Regions from separate parts of the Acinetobacter seohaensis genome, predicted to be linked through region 1. Evidence: predicted binding sites of a transcription regulator. Region 1 holds the regulator's gene; each other region holds the start of a gene.
The links. The regulator PhoB, encoded in region 1, activates phosphate uptake and scavenging genes when phosphate is short. The targets are predictions, from matches to a motif close to TGTCATNAANCTGTCATAA.

Region 2: AC07E5_RS11630 (DNA translocase FtsK) is a predicted target of PhoB. The motif match lies at 2,364-2,382, and genes of this name have one in related genera.
Region 3: AC07E5_RS01650 (inorganic phosphate transporter) is a predicted target of PhoB. The motif match lies at 1,711-1,729, and genes of this name have one in related genera.

What each region holds. Positions count from the first base shown of each region.
Region 1 covers NZ_JBWKMK010000142.1:636-7,831, forward strand. Annotated here, with positions in the region: gene phoR (phosphate regulon sensor histidine kinase PhoR) at 1-876, opposite strand, end outside; gene phoB (phosphate regulon transcriptional regulator PhoB) at 886-1,596, opposite strand; gene AC07E5_RS13915 (TetR/AcrR family transcriptional regulator) at 1,810-2,529, opposite strand; gene AC07E5_RS13920 (SDR family NAD(P)-dependent oxidoreductase) at 2,743-3,582, shown strand; gene AC07E5_RS13925 (MATE family efflux transporter) at 3,609-4,976, opposite strand; gene AC07E5_RS13930 (methionine aminotransferase) at 5,082-6,236, opposite strand; gene AC07E5_RS13935 (DUF445 domain-containing protein) at 6,395-7,196, opposite strand, start outside.
Region 2 covers NZ_JBWKMK010000129.1:2,640-9,835, forward strand. Annotated here, with positions in the region: gene AC07E5_RS11615 (arginyltransferase) at 1-320, opposite strand, end outside; gene aat (leucyl/phenylalanyl-tRNA--protein transferase) at 345-1,076, opposite strand; gene trxB (thioredoxin-disulfide reductase) at 1,184-2,137, opposite strand; gene AC07E5_RS11630 (DNA translocase FtsK) at 2,479-5,667, shown strand; gene AC07E5_RS11635 (PA4642 family protein) at 5,798-6,085, opposite strand; gene minE (cell division topological specificity factor MinE) at 6,385-6,657, opposite strand; gene minD (septum site-determining protein MinD) at 6,660-7,196, opposite strand, start outside.
Region 3 covers NZ_JBWKMK010000016.1:3,168-10,363, forward strand. Annotated here, with positions in the region: gene metH (methionine synthase) at 1-1,266, opposite strand, end outside; gene AC07E5_RS01650 (inorganic phosphate transporter) at 1,775-3,391, shown strand; gene AC07E5_RS01655 (hypothetical protein) at 3,520-5,067, opposite strand; gene AC07E5_RS01660 (hypothetical protein) at 5,320-5,514, opposite strand; gene AC07E5_RS01665 (rhomboid family intramembrane serine protease) at 5,832-6,449, opposite strand; gene nfuA (Fe-S biogenesis protein NfuA) at 6,607-7,196, shown strand, end outside.

The DNA of each region.
Region 1 (7,196 bases):
GGTTTTTTCATTTTCCAGACGCGACAGCAGCAGCAGGTCATTTACCAAAGCGTTCATGCGTCGGGTTTGTGACTGCATTTGCTCAAAAGCACGTTTCCAACGCGGGTTAATATCTTCCTGATCGGTAAAGGTTTCGATATAACCACTCAGCACCGTTAGCGGAGTGCGTAATTCGTGTGAAATATTATCGACAAAGTCTTTACGCATTTGTTCTAGGTTATGCATACGCGTCATGTCGTAAGCAAATAACAAACGGCTATCGCCACCAAACTGAGTCATTTTGACTTGCACATATTGCCCTTCATGCACGCTAGATTTCATTTTTAAACCGTCAGGTGCTTGATCAATATGATTAAAATATTCAATAAAACTAGGTTGGCGCAAAATAGTGAGGATGTTGCGTCCACGGTCTAAAGGCTGAATACCCAATAGCTTTTCAGCAGCAGGGTTCCACCATTCAATTTGATGATTTTCATCAATCAGCATCACGGCTTCATCCAACGCCACCAATGAAGACTGGGCGCGATCAATCAACCCGACCATTTCGGCCTGAACGATACGTTCCTGACGTTGTGAGCGATAAACATTGAACAGTAATGCACCCCAAATACCATGCAGATTTGGCGGCACATCATAAGGACGATTGGAAATCCAATCATTAACTAAATAGAGGGAGCGCATTTGCTGAAGAAAAAACAGCAAAAAGGCGAGGCTAATACAAATCCAAAAATACCCAATCCCAAAACCAATCAAGCTTGCAATAATTAGGAAAAAGGCCAATAAACGAAAATCTTGTTTGGCAAAAGTCCATAAACTGCTGTAACGAACTTGTTTGAGGTCACGGGCGAGTTCAGGGACTGGGTAAGGTTCGTACATAAAATAATTTTAGCCTAAAGCAACATCCGCACGTGTCGAGAAGCGATAGCCTGTACCACGTACCGTTTGTACAAAACGGTCTACGCCATACGGTTCTAAAACTTTACGTAAACGACGAATATGCACATCAATAGTTCGGTCTTCAATATATACATTGCCGCCCCAGACTTGGTCAAGCAATTGCGCTCGGGTGTAAGCGCGCTCTGGGTGCGTCATAAAGAACGCCAATAGACGATATTCGGTTGGGCCCATTTCTAAAATATTGTCACCAAAACTGACACGCTGGCTGACTGGGTCCAAAATTAAACCGTTGGCATCAATAGTTTTTTCACCGCTTAAGGCATTGGCACGACGTAAGACCGCTTTAATACGTGACACCAGTTCACGGGTCGAGAACGGCTTAGTCATGTAGTCGTCCGCGCCAGCATCTAAACCTTGAACTTTGTGATCTTCTTCGCCACGTGCAGTGAGCATAATCACAGGAATTTCAGCAAGGTTGTCATCGCGTTTTAGGCGACGGCACAAGTCTACACCGCTGACACCGCCTGGCATCATCCAATCAAGCAAGATAAGCGCTGGACGTTGATCGACAATCATTTGATGCGCTTGTTTTGCATCTTCTGCTTGTAAGCACTGAAAGCCTGCCATATCTAAAGAGGTATGGATCATTTCCCGAATTGGGAGTTCGTCATCGACGATTAAAATGTAGTCATCTTTCACAACGCAATATCCTATAGATGTTAACGGTGGACCGTTTTATTTATGACAGGCTTATTACAAAGATTAATTATGACAGTATCATTGCAGAAAGGGGTAAACAGGCTATTTTTGCAATAATTTGTGACAAACTAGTGTCGATTTGATGAAATATCTACAGATATTCAGTCAAAGTAAAATAATGAAATTAAAAAATATTATGAATATTTTTCAGTTTTATGACAGGTTGCTGGAATCTTTATCAAGCACTTGCTCTTTGTCTGAAAAGGTTTGAAGCAGTGATAAAAATACAATACGGCAAGAAGACAAGACATCTTCCATGGATTGTTTGAAATCGCTCATCACCCAGCGAATCGCAATTTGGGTGACATAACCATTTAAGCCTGTCGCTACCAGTGAAATTTCTCGGTTGGGGCGGTCTAAATGCGGCATCATCAGCATGACAAAGGCCTGAATCATGCGGTCAAAACGCGACATAGTTTCGTGAATGGTGGCTTGGTTATGTAGTTCTTGCACCAGCATGGCATCAATATAAATAATACGTGCCATTTGCGGGTTATTTTTTAGCGTGGTCAGTAAAGCAGTCAGTCCTGCATCAATCATTTTTTTAGGATCAGCCGAGGCTTGCATAATGGCTTGCATGACATTTTGCTGTAATTCATCAATCAATTTTAAAAAAATGGTCTGAAACAGTTCTTCGCTTTTTTTAAAGGATTCGTAGAAATAGCGCTCGGTTAGTTTGGCTTCGGTACAAATATCTTTTACGGTCACGGCAAAAAAACCATGCGTGCCATAGGCTTGAATACCTGCCTCAATCAGTTTTTCACGACGCGCCTGTTTGCGCTCAGTTAAAGACAAGCCTTTAAACTGACGTTCTTTTTGTTGTTTCTGGGTGGTTTTTTCTGTTTCTGCAGTCACGGGCAGTTGTTCTGTCATGTTCAGTTAAGCCAAATAAGAACCGTAATTAGGCTTTATACTAGCAATAATTATCTGTTAAACCTATGTTTTCAGATTCATTTGCGATATTCGTACTGGCTTATATTGACAATACTTATTGTCAAAATTATATTTAAACCACAGCGCATCGCACAGCCCTACAAAACAACAAGCAGGTCTGAACTGTGCACGCCACATACTCAAGGAAATCACATGAAAAATTTTAAAAATAAAGTTGCCGCAATTACAGGCGCAGGCTCGGGTATTGGGCAGCAATTGGCTGTTCTATTGGCGAAGCAAGGCTGTCATTTATCGCTCAGTGATGTGAATGAACAAGGTTTGGCGCAAACAGTGGATTTGCTCAAAGACAGTAATGTGCGCGTGACCATTAAAAAGGTGGATGTTTCTAAATTAGAACAAATGCGCGAATGGGCAGCTGAAACTGTGCGAGACCACGGCTCGGTCAATATGATTTTTAATAATGCAGGCGTGGCGTTGGGTTCTACCGTAGAAGGTGCAAGTTACGAAGAGTTGGAGTGGATTGTTGGTATTAATTTCTGGGGTGTGGTCTATGGCACCAAAGAATTTTTGCCTTTAATCAAACAAACGGGAGATGGTCATATCATTAACATTTCCAGTTTATTTGGTTTAACTGCACAGCCAACGCAGTCGGCTTATAACGCAACCAAATTTGCGGTGCGCGGTTTTACCGAGTCTTTGCGTCAGGAATTGGATTTGGAAAATTGTGGTGTGAGTGCGTTGAGCGTGCATCCAGGCGGGATTCGTACCAATATTGCCAACAATGCTAAAATGAACGACAGCATGCGCACTTTGGGCATGAATCCTGAAAAATCGGCACGTGCTTTTAATAAATTATTGCGTTGCCCGCCTGAAGAAGCGGCGCGCCAAATTTTAGAAGCGGTACAAAAAGACAAGCGCCGTTTATTGATTGGTAATGATGCCAAAACTTTGGATTTAATCCAGCGTATTGTTCCAACGGGTTATCAGAAAGTTACCGCATGGGCGACTAAGTTGGGCAAGAAACGCGGTTAATCTAACTTACAAATATAACAGACCATTCAGACCAAAACCTGAATGGTTTTTTTCTTCCAGACAAATTGATAATACGCACCTTGACCGATGCACAGACTCACAAATGCCAAGGCATAGGCATACCAAATTCCTTGCAAACCCCACCACTGACTGAAGAAATAAGCACACGGTACTTCAATTAAAACAATCGCTAAAATATTGATGATCATTGGAACATTGACCGTGCCACTGGCGCGCATAATGGAGGCAAAAATTGCACTGGCACCAAAAAATAAAATGGCCCATAACACAATAAATAAGAGCTGCTGACCCAGTACCACCACCGCAGGATCGGTAATAAACAACGCCATCAGATATTTAGAAAATAAATAACCCAAGGTGACTAAAATACCTGTAATCAGCAAATTCATGCCTAAGGCTGTACGGGTCACTTTAGCCAGTAATTCGGCTTTGCCTGCACCAATGGCTTGTGCAGCAAAAATTGAAGCGGCAATTGCAATAGACAGTGCAGGGAATTGAATATAATTCAACACCTGATTGACCGCACCATAGGCTGCTGTGGCTTCTGCGCCATGCCGATTAACCAACCCCACAATTACCAAACCTGCCATAGACGTGGTGACCATTTGTAAGCCTGTCGGAATACCTAAGCGTAAAATGACTTTGCTTAAATGGGGTTGATGTCGAATTTGGCGAAACAAGTGCCAATCTAGTTTGAGTGGATGATCTTTTTTATTTAAATAAATCACCAAGAAAATTAAAACAGCCAGATAACCTAAAATGGTGGCAATGGCCGGTGCAATAATGCCCAAGCGAGGAAAGCCAAAATAACCTGCAATCAGGATGGGGGTAATCACTAAGCCCATTAAACTAGTCAGACTTAGGGCAATGAGTGGTGTAAGGCTATCGCCCACTCCACGTAAAATAGAGGTATAAATAATATAAACAAACAGCAGTGGGCTGCCTGCCAACATCCATTGCACATACGGCAGGGATAGATGCATCACTTTAGGGTCTGTGCCTAATAATATTAAAATTTGTTCGGCAAAAATCACCCCCAAACAGGCAATGAAACTGCCGCCAATTAGGGTCATAAATAAAGTCGAACCGACAATACAACGCACTTTTTCGACATTTTGTGCGCCCCACGCTTGCCCGACCAACACGGTCGATCCTGCCGAAAGCCCAATCACAAAGGCCATCAGGCAAAAAATAATGGGAAAAAATACCGACACCGCAGCAATGGCTTCCACACCGAGCATTTGCCCGACAAAAATCGTGTTAATGGTGCCCGAAAGATTTTGCAAAATATTGGTGGCAATCAGTGGCAATAGAAACACCAAAAAGGTTTTCCAAAGCTGAGGGTGATCGACCAGTGCCTGAGGTCTTGCCATGCCAAATCCTGCGCTTCAATATGCGGTTGTTTGAAATTTCACCCTAGCATGATTTGGTCATAAAAAGCCTTAGCTTTTCAGTAACTCAGTGGCATTTGTTGCCGCTTAAATTGCCGATAAAATTTCACCTGCACGCAACAGGGTTTCGGTTTTTTTAGCAAAGCAGAAACGGATTAAACGTAAATCATCGGGTGGGGTTTGATAAAATGCAGACACAGGAATACCGACAATGCCGTGCTCCTCGGCTAGAAAATGGCACATATCGACAGCATTTAAGCTGGGACGGATATTGCTGTAATCTAAATTTTGAAAATAAGTGCCTTGTGCAGGGCTGAATTGAAAGCGTGAATTGGCAATGCCTTGATTAAACAAATCACGTTTGTCCTGATAAAACTTTGCCAGTTCTGCAATATGTTCAGGGTGCTGCTGCATATAATTTGCCAAAGCCACTTGCACAGCGCTAACTCCGCAGAAATTAATAAATTGATAGGCTTGGCGAAAGAGCTGCATTAAGGCAGGTGCAGCCGCACAGTAGCCTGTTTTCCAGCCTGTGACATGAAAAGTTTTACCAAAGGAACCCACGACAAAACTGCGTTCCCTAAGCTCAGGAAAAGACAGTGCAGAGCGGTGTTGATGCGCATCAAAGACCAAATGTTCATAGACTTCATCGGACAGCACCACAATATTATGTTCCTGAATAACATCAATTAAATGCTGCCAATCTTGCGCTGACCATACTGTGCCTGTGGGGTTATGTGGTGTGTTGATGATGATCATGCGGGTTTTGGCATGAATCGCATCTTTGACCATATTCCAGTCCACCTGAAAATGTGGAGCCTGCAGCGGAATATGAACGGCTTTTGCACCCAACAATTTTACACAGGGTGCATAACTGTCATAACTTGGATCAAAAATAATGACTTCATCGCCTGCCTGCAGCACGGTTTGCATGATGCTAAAAATAGCCAGTGTTGCCCCTGGGGTGATGGTAATTTCACTGATCGGGTCAAGCATTAGCTGATCACGCTGTAAAAATTGCTGTGCCAGTTGTTCGCGTAGTGGCAAGTAACCATCGCCCGAAGGATATTGATTGAAGCCTGCGTGTGTGGCTTGGCTTAAAGCATCCAGTAATGCTGCAGGTGGGGGAAAGTCGGGAAAACCCTGCGATAAATTTAAGGCATTCAGTTGTTGTGCCAAGTTAGACATGGTACTAAAAATACTCAGACCTTGAGCAGGCAGTTTCGCGTGAATATCGAGCATAGTGGGGTTCTGGTTGTGGCAGCAGCTTGTTTTACATCGTAGCGTTTTCAGGGGGGAATGCAAATGGGGTAAAGGGTGATGATGTGGCTTGAATAGATCGTTCGAGGCGTTATTTTTGATTGAACACCTCAAGATCGACTTATCAAAAAAATTTCATCTCAAATCAACTCCACCAATGCCCGAATAATCCCCAATCCCAGACCAATAAATGCACCTACCACTACACCATTGACCCGAATCATGTGTAAATCACCACCGACTTCGTTTTCAATTTTGCCAATCATTTCGCGCGAGTCCCATTCATGAATGCGCTCACTAATAAAGCGAATTACTTTTTCACTATATTGATCTGACAAGTTCACCGCAATCGTACTCATTTTTTCATTCAGTAATTGACGTACTGCGGTATTGGCAATGATATTTTCACCGACTTGCTGAATAGCAACACGCAGGTTTTGTGCAATTCCCGAATCAGGTTTTTGTAAATCTTCCTTAATCGCATTGCAGAGAATCACCACTGCACCACTGATAAAATTCAAGACTTGTGGACTGTCTAATAGGGCATTTTTAGTGTCATTTAGACGTAGACTGGCACTGCTGTTGTTATCTGCCAGTTGTAACATCAGTTGTTGCCCAGCATCTTCAATTTTTTGTCGCCAAGGATGTTCAGGGTCTGCCAACATAGATTCGACCCGTTGCAGTAAAGAATCTATGGTGCGTTGCTGCACATCAATTCCAATCCAGCTCGCACCTTTGGCCAGTTTCCACACGCCAAGCTCTTTAAACAATTGACGGGTCAATTCACGGCTTTTTTCAGGATGTTTCAGCATCCAGTCATGGGCAAGGTCTAAACCGCGTTGCAGCACATCCTGATGAAAGTCATTTTCCAAAACCGCACGCAGCATTTCACTGGCCAAGTGGTTGACCTGCGTGTTGCGAACCCATTGCACACTGTTGCTT
Region 2 (7,196 bases), on a different contig from region 1:
TGTGGCTTGGTGATTTTGATTTGTAAATCGTGATTGCGTTTCCAAGCTTTTTTTTGGGTGCTGTTCATTTTAAATTCAGCGACAGGAATACGCGAAGAAAGGCATTGGCGGCACAAATGGCATTCAGGACGATAGACAAAATCGCCACTGCGACGAAAACCGACCCGAGAGAGTTCAGACAAAGTCAGCACATCAATTTTATGTGCAGGGTCTAAAAAAACCATCCGCGCAGATTTTTCAGGTAAATAGCTGCAATCGTGCGGCGGGGTAATGTAATACTGCAAATCATTTAGCAGGGATTTTGGGTGATATGAATTCATTTTCAAGATCCCTCTCTGTTATTGTCATTCAAGTAGGCGCGCATACTGCGCTATTGTTTTACTTGAAAATACACTGTCCTGATATTTTTTCCAATTGATTGCAGGTTGTTTTACAACATCTTGTAACGATTTAAGATAGTCTTGGCGAGAAAGTGTACATGCTCCGAGACTGATTAAATGGTCATTGATCAATTGGCAGTCAATCCAAGGCAATTGTTGTTCTTGTCCGAGCAGCATCAAACTATAAAATGCCATTTTGGAGACATCGGTACGATGGCTAAACATGGACTCGCCAAAACAGCCTTTACCAATGCTGACCCCATATAAACCACCGACCAAAAGATCTTGATCCCAAACTTCTACACTATAGCCATAACCTGCTGCAAAAAGCTGACTGTAACCTTGAATGATCTCTTCAGAAATCCAAGTTTCATTGGCATAGCTACGGGGCAAGGCACAATTGCGAATTACCTGTTCAAAGGCATGATTGACAGTAATGCGATAATCCATTTTTTTCATGTTGCGGATTAAAGACTTACTCGGCTGATAATGTTGCGGAATAATCACGCAACGTGGCTCAGGACTCCACCAACAAATAGGATCACCTTCTGAAAACCATGGAAATAAGCCATGTGTATAGGCTTCATATAAGGTTGAAGGGGAAAGGTCTGCACCTACACAAATCAAGCCTTCACCTTCAGGATCAACTTCAATGGGATCGGGGAAAATGAATTGTGAAGCCGGGAGCGTGTGCATATCAATTGCCGTATGAAGTTTTACGATGAACTTGATTTCATCATACCTAAAAATGTCGTGATAAAAAAACCGCTCAAGGAGAGCGGTCTTTAAACTTGGACACTAAATTATTCACCAAGTGCATCTAAATATTTTTCTGCATCCAGTGCTGCCATACAGCCTGAACCTGCAGAAGTAATCGCTTGGCGATAAATGGAATCGGCTACATCACCCGCAGCAAATACGCCAGCCACAGAAGTTTGTGTCGCATTGCCTGCAGTGCCGCTTTGTACTTGGATATAACCATCACGCAAGTTCAATTGACCTTCGAACATGCCTGTATTTGGTTTGTGACCAATTGCAATGAATAAGCCAGACACATCAACATCTTGAGTAGAGCCATCAGTGGTTGATTTTAAACGTACTGAAGTTACGCCTGTGTTGTCGCCCAAGACTTCATCAACTTGGTTATTCCAAAGAATACTGATTTTGCCTTCTTTTTCTTTGGCAAATAAATGATCTTGCAAGATTTTTTCAGAGCGAAGTGAATCACGACGATGCACCAATGTCACGTGTGATGCAATGTTAGACAGGTATAATGCTTCTTCAACAGCCGTGTTACCACCGCCAACGACCATCACTTTTTGGTTTTTGTAGAAGAAACCATCACAGGTAGCACAAGCACTTACGCCTTGACCCATAAATGCTGCTTCAGATTCTAAACCTAAATATTGTGCAGTCGCACCTGTGCAAATGATTAAAGCATCACAGGTAAATTCTTCCATATCACCTTTCAGTACAAATGGGCGCACATTCAGGTTTACTTCATTGATATGATCATACACGATTTCTGTGCCAAAGCGTTCCGCATGAGCTTGCATACGTTCCATTAACGCTGGGCCTGTTAAACCTTCAGGATCACCTGGCCAGTTATCAACTTCCGTAGTTGTGGTGAGCTGACCACCCAATTGTAAGCCTGCAATTAAAGTCGGTTTTAAGTTGGCACGTGCAGCATATACTGCGGCACTATAACCTGCAGGGCCTGAACCTAAAATAATTAAACGTGAGTGACGAGCGCTCATGCACAGCATCCTTTTTTTATTTAGAAATTTATGGAATTATACGTGAAACAGGATGAGTTTGCTGTGTGATTAAAGTTGATATTACTGATCATGTAAATCGATTTGAGCTATATAGAAAAAGTTAACAACACACTTCAATAATCTTGCATCTTTTTCTAGGCAACACATGCATAATAGAAGGTCTGTTATAATTTATAGCTTGCTGTGTGGTGAAGCTTGCATCGTGAAATGCAACTTAAATGACACAGCTAAATGAAATACAGACGCTCCGAATCAGGTGGCTTTTTAAGACCATCGAACAAACAAAAAACATTGATGAAGAATTGGCGACAGGACAATATATGACTGCGGTGTCGGGTGCTTATGCACATCGCTTAATAGCGACATTATTTTTGGTCTCTTTTGGAATATATCTGTTCCTTGCAACAGTGACCTATACTCCATTTGACCCAGGTTGGATGCACATTTCCAGTGACACCCAACAGGTTTCAAATGCGAGTGGAATCGCAGGTGCGTGGATTGCCGATTTACTGTTTGGCTTTTTAGGTTGGGCGAGTCTGCTTCTTCCTGCTTATTTTTTTATTGAAGCCTTACAAGTCTGGTGGCCACGTAGTTTTTTAAACCGTCCATTTCGTTATGCTGCACAATTCTTCATTTTATTGGCAACAGCAAGTTTGCTGTATTTATTTTGGCAAGTACCTGCCGATACGTTAGACAATGCCTCAGGCGGCATCATTGGTTTTGAACTTGGGAAAAGTTTATCGCAAATTTTAACCATTTATGGAGCAACACTTTTTTTAGTCGTCTTTTGGATTTTCTTATTTACCCTCGCATTTGGGGTGAAGTGGAACAGAACGTGGGCAACTTTAAAAGCTACACCTGCTTATCTGCAAGATTTGTTCTATCGCAATGTACCTGAAGCAGAATCTGACTTTGACCGTTCTACACCACAGGTGAAAAAGACCGTTGTCGCTGCTGCACCTGTGGTTGCTGTTGAAGTGGCATCAACTGATTTAGAAGCAGCAAGTGAACCCGTGGTTGCACAGGCGAAAGAAGCTGAAACAACTGCGCCACATCCTGCGGCAGAGCGTATGTTTAATCACATGCAGCAACGTGAAGAAGAAGAGCAACAGGCGCAGCAACAGCTATTGGTGCAAGATGAAATTGATGATGTTGAGTTAGAAAAAACCATCGAAAAGGCGCATCGCTTAGAACAAGACAGCCAGCGTATTGTTGCGACAGGCGAAGTGTGGCGTGCTTTACAAGAAAATACCGACAGTCAGCATAACCAAGACATTCATGCATTATTACGTGCTTCTGAAGAACCAGAGCCACATCTACAATCGAATCCTTTTGATGAAGTGCGTCCTGCATCTACGGCATCTCAAGCCACTGCAAAATCTTCGTTAGATTGGGATGATGATCAAATTTTTGATGAATTGCTCGCAGCAGTTCCGCAAGGCAAAGCTGCAAGTGATTTACATAGCCCATTCCAAAACAGCGGGGCAATGGATACTTTAGATGAGTCTGTGACCCAGCAAGAAACAGTGCATCCGCACTCGAATCCTACGGCTCACAATTTTAACGATGATCTCAGCAGATTTGAGTCAGATTTTAATCCGCCATCGTCAAGTGCTTCGAATACGCAAAATCATGCTGTACGCCAAGAGCGCCATTTGCAGCATGATTTAGACAGTTTAGATGACTTGTTGGTGGATGATCTTTTGGGTGATGAGTTACAGCAAGATGCATTTCAAGATCAAGCGCCTGTAGCGCGTAGTACCAGTAGCTATGCACAAAGTTCTGCTTTTGTTCAGGCACCTATTCAGACGGCAGCCACTGCCGCAGTGATGGCAAACGCAGCGACTGCTACACAGGCTGAACAAGCAGAAAAAGTGGCGTTATCCAAAGAAGCATTTATCGAAGCTTGGCAGGAAACCGCAGGCAAACCACTAGACGAAGATGACTTTGATTTTGATGCGCCGCTGACCGATGCACATGGTCGTCCGATGTCACGCGCCATGCAGGTTGCAGAAAAACGTCGTGATTTATCGCCATTACCGGGTTTGGATTTGCTTGATAAAGTCGATCCAAACAAAAAAGTGAACTTCACCGCAGAACAATTATCGCGCTTGTCGGAATTGCTGGAAATTAAATTACAGGAATTTAATGTCAAAGCCAAAGTGGTTGAAGCACAGCCTGGTCCTGTCGTGACCCGTTTTGAGCTGGATTTGGCACCTGGGGTCAAAGCTTCAAAAGTAACCAATATTTCTCGTGACTTGGCGCGTTCAATGTCGATGGCATCGGTACGTGTGGTCGAAGTGATTCCAGGCAAACCGTATATTGGCATTGAAGTACCGAATAGTTCACGTGAAATGGTACGTTTGATTGAGTTATTACAAACGCCTGCTTTTGAAGATCCAAACGGCATTTTATCTATGGCGATGGGGAAAGACATTTCAGGCAATCCTGTGATTACTGAATTGGGCAAAGCACCACACATGCTCGTAGCAGGGACAACGGGTTCAGGTAAATCAGTGGCAGTGAACTCGATGATTTTGTCGATGTTGCTGAAATACAAGCCTGATCAATTACGCTTAATTTTGATTGACCCGAAACAATTGGAACTCGCCAACTATAACGATATTCCACACTTATTGACGCCTGTAGTGACTGATATGAAAGATGCCGTCAGCGCTTTAAATTGGTGTGTCAATGAAATGGAACGTCGTTATAAGCTAATGTCTTTCCTGAAAATTCGTAAATTAAGCGACTATAACCGTAAGGTTGAAGAATCTATTGCCAATGGTGAAGATTTAATTGATCCAACTTGGAAGCCGGGAGATTCAGCAACGCAAGAACGTGCACCGCGTTTAACACCATTGCCATCTATTGTGATTGTGGCAGATGAGTTTGCCGACATGATCATGCAAGTGGGCAAGAAAGCGGAAGAAATGATTACCCGTTTGGCACAAAAATCACGTGCAGCAGGGATTCACTTACTCTTAGCAACTCAGCGTCCATCGGTGGATGTGATCACAGGTCTAATTAAAGCCAACATTCCAACCCGTGTAGCTTTGCGTGTGAACTCGAAAATTGACTCACGTACTATCTTGGATGCGGGCGGTGCAGAAGACCTGCTTGGTCATGGTGATATGCTATTTTTAGGACCGGGTAAAATTGAGCCAGAACGTGTGCATGGCGCATTTATTTCGGATGATGAAGTCAACCGTATTTGTGATGCGTGGCGTGAGCGTGGCGATCCTGACTATGTCGATGAAATCTTGACGCCATTTGATGAAGAACCATCTTCACGTGGTTTTGAAGATGGTGAAGGCAGTCCAGACCGTGATGTGTTGTATGATCAGTGTGTAGCATTTGTTTTGGAAACACGTAAAGTGTCGACCTCATCTTTACAGCGCAAATTTAGCTTGGGCTATAACCGTGCGGCACGTATTGTCGATCAGATGCAAGAGCAAGGCATTGTGAGCGAGCAAGGAGCAAATGGGAAACGTGAAATTTTAGTGTAAAGCTTTCACTTTCTGTTTGATTTTGAATCAAGTAGTGCTATAAAAAAATCCCGCAATTCAATTGCGGGATTTTTTCTTTTTACACTCAATCTTTTTGGCTGAATTTAGCCAGAGATTGTGTTTAAACAGTTTAAGCAAACTTGGCTAAAACTGCTAAAAAACCATCTTTTTGACGTGGAAATTCAGCAATCACATCGTGAATACGCTGACCTTCAGGATTAGTGGCATTGACATCGCGACCATCGGCAACAAATTGTGTCAATAGACGTTCATAGTCACTTGGACGCATGTGTTTAAATGCGTGATAGAGTACGTGAAAATCTGCATTCACACCTGCAGGTGGAAGTTGATTCAAATAGGCAAATACACGTTCATCCGACCATGCTTCGTTAAAGGTCGCAGGTTGAGATAATGCCATGGCAATCTCCAGGTATTGTTCTATAAATAAAAAAGGCAAAATATGAGTTCACAAGCGGAAAAGTGTTTTAGTACACTTTATCTCGAAGCATAGCTTCTCGTCTTGCGACGGCAAAGTAAACTTTGTACATCCAGTCCACTCGAAGCACAGCTTCTCGTCTTGCGACGGCAAAGTAAACTTTGTACATCCAGTCCACTCGAAGCACAGCTTCTCGTCTTGCGACTGGGCAAAGCAGTGCTTTGCTATTCCAGTCTCATATTTTGCCCTGATTCAATTTGCTTGACTAATCAGTATTCAGATTATCGCTCTTCAGGCAAATTGATATTCATTTCCAACATTTCAATATTGGCTTCTGAACGCACAGACATTTGAATATGTTGTTCATCGACACCACGCACGTAGCGATTTACCACTTGCATGATTTCTTTTTTCATCTGATCAATTTTGTCTTGGCTTAAGCGTTTACCTAGACCTTGTTCAGAAGCAACAATCACTTTTAAGCGATCTTTTGCTGTTTGTGCGCTAGATGGCTTGTCTTCACCGCTAAATAATTTGCTCCAAAATCCTGCCATGTCTACGCTCCAAATAATCGTGCTAACCAACCTTTCGGTTTTGTTTCAATATGACGAAACGGACGTTCTTCACCCAAGAAACGTGCAACTAAGTCATCATACGCCTGACCTGCAGCAGCATCGCTATACAGAATGACAGGTTTACCTTCGTTAGATGCTTGAAGTACGCTCTTACATTCAGGAATAACGCCTAAAGTTGGTACACGTAAAATATCTTTAGAAATGTCGTCAATGGTTAGCATTTCTTGTTTATCGGCACGTTCTGGGTTGTAACGTGTGATACACAAGTGCTTACGCACACGACCTTCGTTTTGTTCTACTTTTTTGGTTTTGCTGTCAAGCATACCAATAATACGGTCAGAGTCACGTACTGAAGAAATTTCAGGGTTGGTCACAATAATCGCTTCATCGGCATGGTACATTGCAAGAATGGCACCGCGCTCAATCCCTGCAGGTGAGTCGCAAATAATGTAATCAAACTCTTGTGCCAACTCATCCATAATACGTGCCACACCTTCATCGGTGAGGGCATCTTTATC
Region 3 (7,196 bases), on a different contig from region 1:
ATCAGGCTCAGAAGCCACCAAGTTCAGGAAGTGCACCATCGCACCTTCTGAATCGAGCATGCCTTCATCCATGTTGATGTCGATGATTTGTGCGCCACTTTCGACTTGCTGACGTGCAACATCCAAAGCTTCGGCGAAGTTTTCTTCACGAATTAAACGTAAGAATTTTTTAGAGCCTGTGACGTTGGTACGTTCACCCACGTTCACAAATAAAGAGTCGTCATAAATGTTAAATGGTTCTAAACCACTTAAACGACAGGCAGGTTTAATTTCTGGAATTTTACGTGGTGAAATGTCTTTTACTGCGTTGTAAATTGCACGAATGTGGTCGGGCGTTGTACCACAGCAACCACCTGTAATATTGATGAGACCACTTTCTGCAAATTCTTTTAAGAAGGCTGCAGTTTGTTCAGGGGTTTCATCATAACCACCAAATGCGTTGGGTAAGCCTGCGTTCGGGTGTGCAGAAACAAACACATCGGCAACGTCAGAAACGGTTTTAACGTGTGGACGCATGGCATCTGCGCCCAAAGCACAGTTAAAACCAATTGAAAGTAAATCGCCATGACGTACCGAATTCCAGAAAGCTTCTGCAGTTTGACCCGTTAAGGTACGTCCTGAAGCATCGGTAATGGTACCTGAAATCATCAACGGCAATTCACGCCCGAGCTGTTTAAACACTTCTTTGACCGCAAAAATCGCAGCTTTACAGTTTAAGGTGTCAAATACAGTTTCAATGAGCAGGATATCTGCGCCACCTTCAATTAAGGCATGCGCAGCTTCAATATAGTTTTCTTTGAGCGCATCAAATGTAATGTTACGAAATGCAGGGTCGTTTACATTTGGTGAAATTGAACAGGTACGCGATGTTGGCCCAAGTACACCTGCCACAAAACGTGGTTTGTCTGGCGTTGAATATTTTTCACAGGCAGCTTTGGCTAAACGGGCTGCTTCGCGGTTAATTTCTGGAACCAAATCTTCCATGTGATAGTCAGACATAGAAACGCGTGTGCCGTTAAAGCTGTTGGTTTCAATAATGTCTGCACCCGCATCTAAGTAGGCTTCGTGAATACCCTGAATAATGTGCGGTTGGGTCAGTACCAATAAATCATTGTTGCCTTTGAGGTCATGTGCCCAATCTGCAAAACGTTCACCACGATAATCGGCTTCTTCCAATTGATGGCGTTGAATCATAGTACCCATGGCACCATCGATAATTAAAATTCTTTGGGCAAGAAGCGCTTTCAGGGTGGTAAGCGTGGACATAAAAAACCCTTTATGACTGAATCCGAAATGAGCGCTATTTTAGCAGAGTTCACACGGCTTTCGTGCACTTGAAGCGACCAGAGCGAGTGGAAGTCGTAAAAATAGTGCATATAGCGGTATTTTTAGGATTTTGCTGGGGATTTTATTGTAGGTTTTGATCTTAAAGATAAGTCGTGATGATGCTTATTCTAATTTTGATTTTCTTTAATGCGTCATCGCTTTGTCATATTGCTCAGGCAAAATTGGCTCACGGTGAATTTTGTCTGACACTTTAGGCAAATATGACAAAGGTGTAACAATCTAAATTTGAGAGAATGGCATAAGAAAAGTAGGTTTATTTATTCTAAGTGTTTAAATTTAAAAGTTAATTTTAATTTTATGCACAAAAAATACAGCTTAAAGTGTGAAAATAAAGTATGAAAGTTGCTTTATATAACAGCTCTTTGTCATATAATTGTCACAATTTAATTGAACAATAAGGGGATTTTAAATCCTCTTTTCTGCTTGCATGAATTCTAATCCAACTCCTGTAGATTCAGCACACAAGTCGACCACTAAATCGACCAATGTTCATGTGCCTACACCGAAATTTTTTATGCCGGTGTTTTTAACGATCATCGTTTCTACCCTTATTTATATTGGTTTCCAATTGTCTGCGGACTTATCCCACGTGCCTGCGCTGAGTATGTACTCGGTGATTTTATTGGCGACCGCTTTATTCATTGCCTTAGGCTTTGAATTTGTGAATGGTTTCCACGACACAGCCAACGCAGTGGCAACGGTCATTTATACTAATGCCTTGTCTGCACCTGTGGCAGTAATGTGGGCGGGTTTCTGTAACTTCCTTGGGGTGATGGTCGCCAGTGGTGCAGTTGCCTACGGTATTATTGCCTTACTTCCAGTCGAACTAATTATGAATGTCGGTTCAGGCGCAGGCTTTGCCATGGTTTTTGCCATGTTGATTGCCGCGATTGTCTGGAACTTGGGAACGTGGTACTTCGGTATTCCTGCTTCAAGTTCGCACACTTTAATCGGTTCGATTTTAGGTGTGGGGATTATGAACTACTTGATTAACTCAGGTGCGGGTGCAAGTGGTGTAGATATGGAACAAGTCATGAAAGTGGGCAAGGCTTTATTGTTCTCGCCACTGATTGGTTTTGCCTTTGCTGCGATTTTGTTCTTCTTGGTGAAAAAAATCTTCAAGAAACAAATGGAGTTGTTCCAGCCACCTGAAGGCAATAAGCCACCACCACCACTGATTCGTGCCATTCTAATTTTTACTTGTACTGGGGTAAGTTTTGCGCATGGTTCAAACGATGGTCAAAAGGGCATGGGTTTAATCATGTTGATTTTGATCGGGATTGTGCCGTTGGCGTACTCGTTAAATAAAGAGTTAGACCAAAACCACATTCAATCGTTCCAACAGCTTTCAACGCAAACAGCTGATGTGATTTATGCACAACATGTCGATATGCCAGATGAAAAAGCACGTCAGGTCATCACTAGCTATATTCAGACCAAAGAAATTACCCCTGAAGTCGTGCCTGCTTTGGCAAGCTTAACTGACCATTTGGGTGAGCGTGTGGGTCAATATGGCAACTTGAAAGATGTGCCTGAAGCTGAAGTAGCAGAAATGCGTAATGATATGTATTTAAGCACGACTTCATTCAAGCGTTTAGACAAAGCCAATGCCTTGCCTGAAATGTCGGAAGAACAGAAAAAAGTGGTTAAAAGCTACCGCAGCCATTTAGATTCATTCTTACAATACATTCCAACTTGGGTCAAAGTTGCCGTTGCCTTAGCACTAGGCTTGGGTACGATGGTCGGCTGGAAACGTATTGTGGTGACTGTTGGTGAACGTATCGGTAAGCAGCACATGACTTATGGTCAAGGTATGTCTGCCGAGCTTGTGGCAATGTCAACTATTGCTGCTGCAGATGGTTTGGGGATGCCAGTTTCAACTACACACGTACTGAACAGTGCGGTGGCAGGTACCATGGTGGCAAATAAATCGGGTCTGAATTTCCAAATGGTGCGTACAATTCTTTCGGCTTGGATTTTCACTTTACCTGCGACAATTTGTTTATCGGGTAGCTTGTTCTGGTTGTTCTTAAAAGTGTTTTAATCCATTCTCAACTTTTTTGAGTGGTTGAAAAAAGCGCTGTGATGATACAGCGCTTTTTTTATACCTGCAGATCAGTCTAGAGAAATATTTGCAGGCAAGTTTTTGAATAGATAGATTAGCGGTTTACATTACTTTTTAAATTTTTGGATGACTTTGTCCAGCGGTAATTTATCTGCAGCAAAGCCATAGAGCGCAGCGAAAGGTAGGGCCGTTCGTGCCAAATACGCCACGCGCCACAATCCACCATGGTTCGCACCTTCCATCATCAATTCGAGCGGATGCTCAAGTTTCACTTCAGGATTGGCTGCCGAGTTTGGATTGCGTAAGTCATGAATCCACAATGCCGCCATAATCGCATTGGTGGTTTCAGGGCTAAATGCTTCAACATCAAACAAACTTGCGCCACTAAATGCTGCTTTGAGTAATGGATTTTTGGTCACAGAGTGTGTGGTGGTCGAAGGTGCAATATTGATGCTGACATGCTGTCCTTGATGACGCGCTAAAATTGCACGCCATTGCTGGATGCGTTTTGCTAAAGCATAGTTTGGCCCTTGTTCAACCACCAAACAGTCGGCAATACCATAATGTTGACCATTGTCTGAAGCAATTAAATTATGCAGATTCTTTTGGAAGAAATGACTGCGTGAAATGGTTTCAATACTTTTGGTGAGTAGCTTTTGCCCTTGTGAACGCTGCTGAAACTTCTCTGCCGATGCGCTAATCACTTCTTCAGGAACGGCATAAACATCGGTTGGGGTACACATAAACATAAGGCTGCTATCAGCTTTGTGTTCGCTGACATATTGCATAATGGCATCCATCGCCATCGCAACACGCACGTGTTTTTCACCATCTAAATAGGCAATGGCTGCTAAATCTAGCGTTTCAGGTTTTTGAGCTAACCATTGTGCAATTTCTGGGGTTTGTGTCAGTAGATTTGCACCCAACTGTTCTGTTAAAATATCAAGTGGGGTATCTGCCGCGAGTTGTGTTGTACTGGGTGCATATAAGGTGGCATTGCCTTGTTGCACAGTGCTTAAAATTTTATTCCACACACGGCTATTTGGTAAATCGACTGCAATAATATTGGCTTTCCATTTGGCTAACCATGTGAGTGGCCCTGCTTCTGAAGCTGCACCAAATAGCACCATGTTACGGTCAGACAAATCAAACCATTCAGGATGCGCCATTGCAGCATTTAACGCTTCGGCATGACTTGGTTCAATAATGCCTGCTGCTAGCCAAATTGCAATTTGATCTAGTAGAGCTTGACCTTGTAACTTTTGCCCACGATACGGCACATACCATTCGGGTGCTGCTTGGCTGCTGCCTTGTAATTTAAAGGTATGTAAAGTTTCAGTAGGCAAGAGCATGACATCTTTCAGCACATATTTTTGCTCATGACGATAAAACTCAAAACTTTGATGCGCTTTTCTTAAACCATCTTCTGCAATTTGAATTGCGTTAGCTTGTTCACGAATACCATTGGTCACGAGGGCTTTAAAGTATTTTGGATAGTGTTTACGCCAGTTTTTTTCTGCCAAAGCATCGACTGAGCTTTGATGATCGACTGTGGCTAAGGCTTCGGCAATAATTTGTTTGCCCGTGCTTGAGGTGCTGGGTTTATGATTTTCTGGATGAATTGGAAACTGTAAGCCATCGTAAGAAGTGGACATGCAAAAACTCGCAAACTAAATTGAAATTAATATACAGATGTATACATTATCTATGCCAAGTTGCGATATGGGGTAGCAAAAACTACCAAAATTGAGTGAAATTTGAATAAAAAAACCTTCACGAAGTGTAAAGGTTTTTAATGTGAATGAAATGTTGTTGAGATTTAAAGGTTAGTGTTTAAATGTCTAGGTTCGAATCATAAATGAGTCTGATGCTGTATCAACAATGTTTTATTCACTCAGACCAACAGCTTAACAACGTCCTTTTTTCGCCTGACCTGGAGGACAAAAATCACCATCACCATGCGGATGTTGGTGTGGATAATAGCCTTTCGGGTAGATCGTGCGGTCAGGATCAATCACCACACTGCCTTCAGGGGTATGTACGGCACAGGCGCTTAATCCTAGACTGAGTAACAGGGCGCTTAGAAGTGCAAACTTTTTCATGGCTGACTCCTGATTGCTTGATAGTTTTAGTCTTTATATTCTTAGTATAAGTGCTTGTCGAGTAACTGCATGTTATTTGTTGTGTGCTTTATGCTGTATTGGATCATTCAGATGCTTTCATCAATCAAAAATACTTATCAGCAGTTCATAAAATGACGATTGAAAGTCGTTTTGCCCAATGAGAGAGGCTGAAGATGAGAGGCAATAAATGATGGTGTTAAGCGGATTTATGAAAGCAGTCTATTGACGGATTTGAAAATTCTTTAAAGTAGCAACGACTCAGTGGTAGATGTACCGAGTCGTTATAGTTTCAAAAGTTAAAACGGCAGTTGCGCCAGTTTATTCAGGAAGTGAGGCAAGATGCGTGGTTCAATTAAAATAGTCACAATCACACCATAGGCCGCACCCCATAAATGCGCACTGTGATTAATATTGGAATTGCCGCGTTTACCCGACCAAATGCTATACGCTACATACAGTATTGCAAAAATAATGGCAGGCACTGGAATAAAGAACACGAAAATCAACTTCCACGGCTCAAACAAAATATAGGCAAACAACACCGCAGATACAGCACCAGATGCGCCTAAGCTGGCCCAACGATGGTCATTTTTATGCTTTAAATAACTTGGAATAATCGCGGCGATTAAACCACCCAAATAGAATAAAACAAAGCCTAAATCATAGACGTATTGGCGATAAAAACTTTCAATAATGCTGCCAAAGAAAAACAGGGTAATCATATTGAACAGCAAATGCGCACCATCGGCATGCACAAAACCATGGGTAATGAAGCGGTCATATTGACCACGTTGCATAGCAGGCGGCCAAAAAATCAGACGATTCATTAATTCTTGTTTGGAAAACGCCAACATAGACACAATGACCGTAATAATGATAATGGTCACGGTATGATTAAAAGGTAAATCGAGCATAAACGCCTATTCTTTTACTTGAATTCTGCTGTAATAATGCATCAAAACTGAGTTTGAGTCGAACTTTAGGAATAAATCCGACAATTTTGGTTGATTTTTTTTTATTCCCCCGCATCTTCAGTTAAAATAGCCACTTCAGCTTGAGGAAATTATTGTTATGTCGACTGAGAACAGCAGCACAGCAGTTGTAGATGAAATTCCAAACTTATTGATTACGCCAACTGCTCAAGAGTATTTGAAGGATTTATTGGCAAAGCAAAATACACCAGGTATTGGTGTGCGTGTTTTTGTAGAAAATCCTGGTACACCGCGTGCTGAATGTTGCATGGCTTATAGTGCGCCCGATGAAGTTGTACCTACAGACTACAAACAGGAATATCCAGACTTTCCTGCATTTATTGATACGCCATCTATTCCGTATTTATTGGATGCCGTAATTGACTACAACAAAGACCGTTTTGGTGGTCAATTGACTTTCCGTGCACCGAACTCAAAAGTGCCACGCGTAGGTCCAGATGCTTCGTTAGAAGAACGCATTACTTATGTTTTACAGTCTGAAATTAACCCAGGTTTAGCAGGGCATGGTGGTAACTGTGCTTTGGTTGAAGTGGTTGAAGATGAAGAACACGGCTTAACTGCAGTATTGAAATTTGGTGGCGGTTGCCAAGGATGTTCAGCGATTGATGTGACTTTAAAGCAAGGTGTTGAAACAACCTTGAAACAACACGTACCTGAATTGATGCGTGT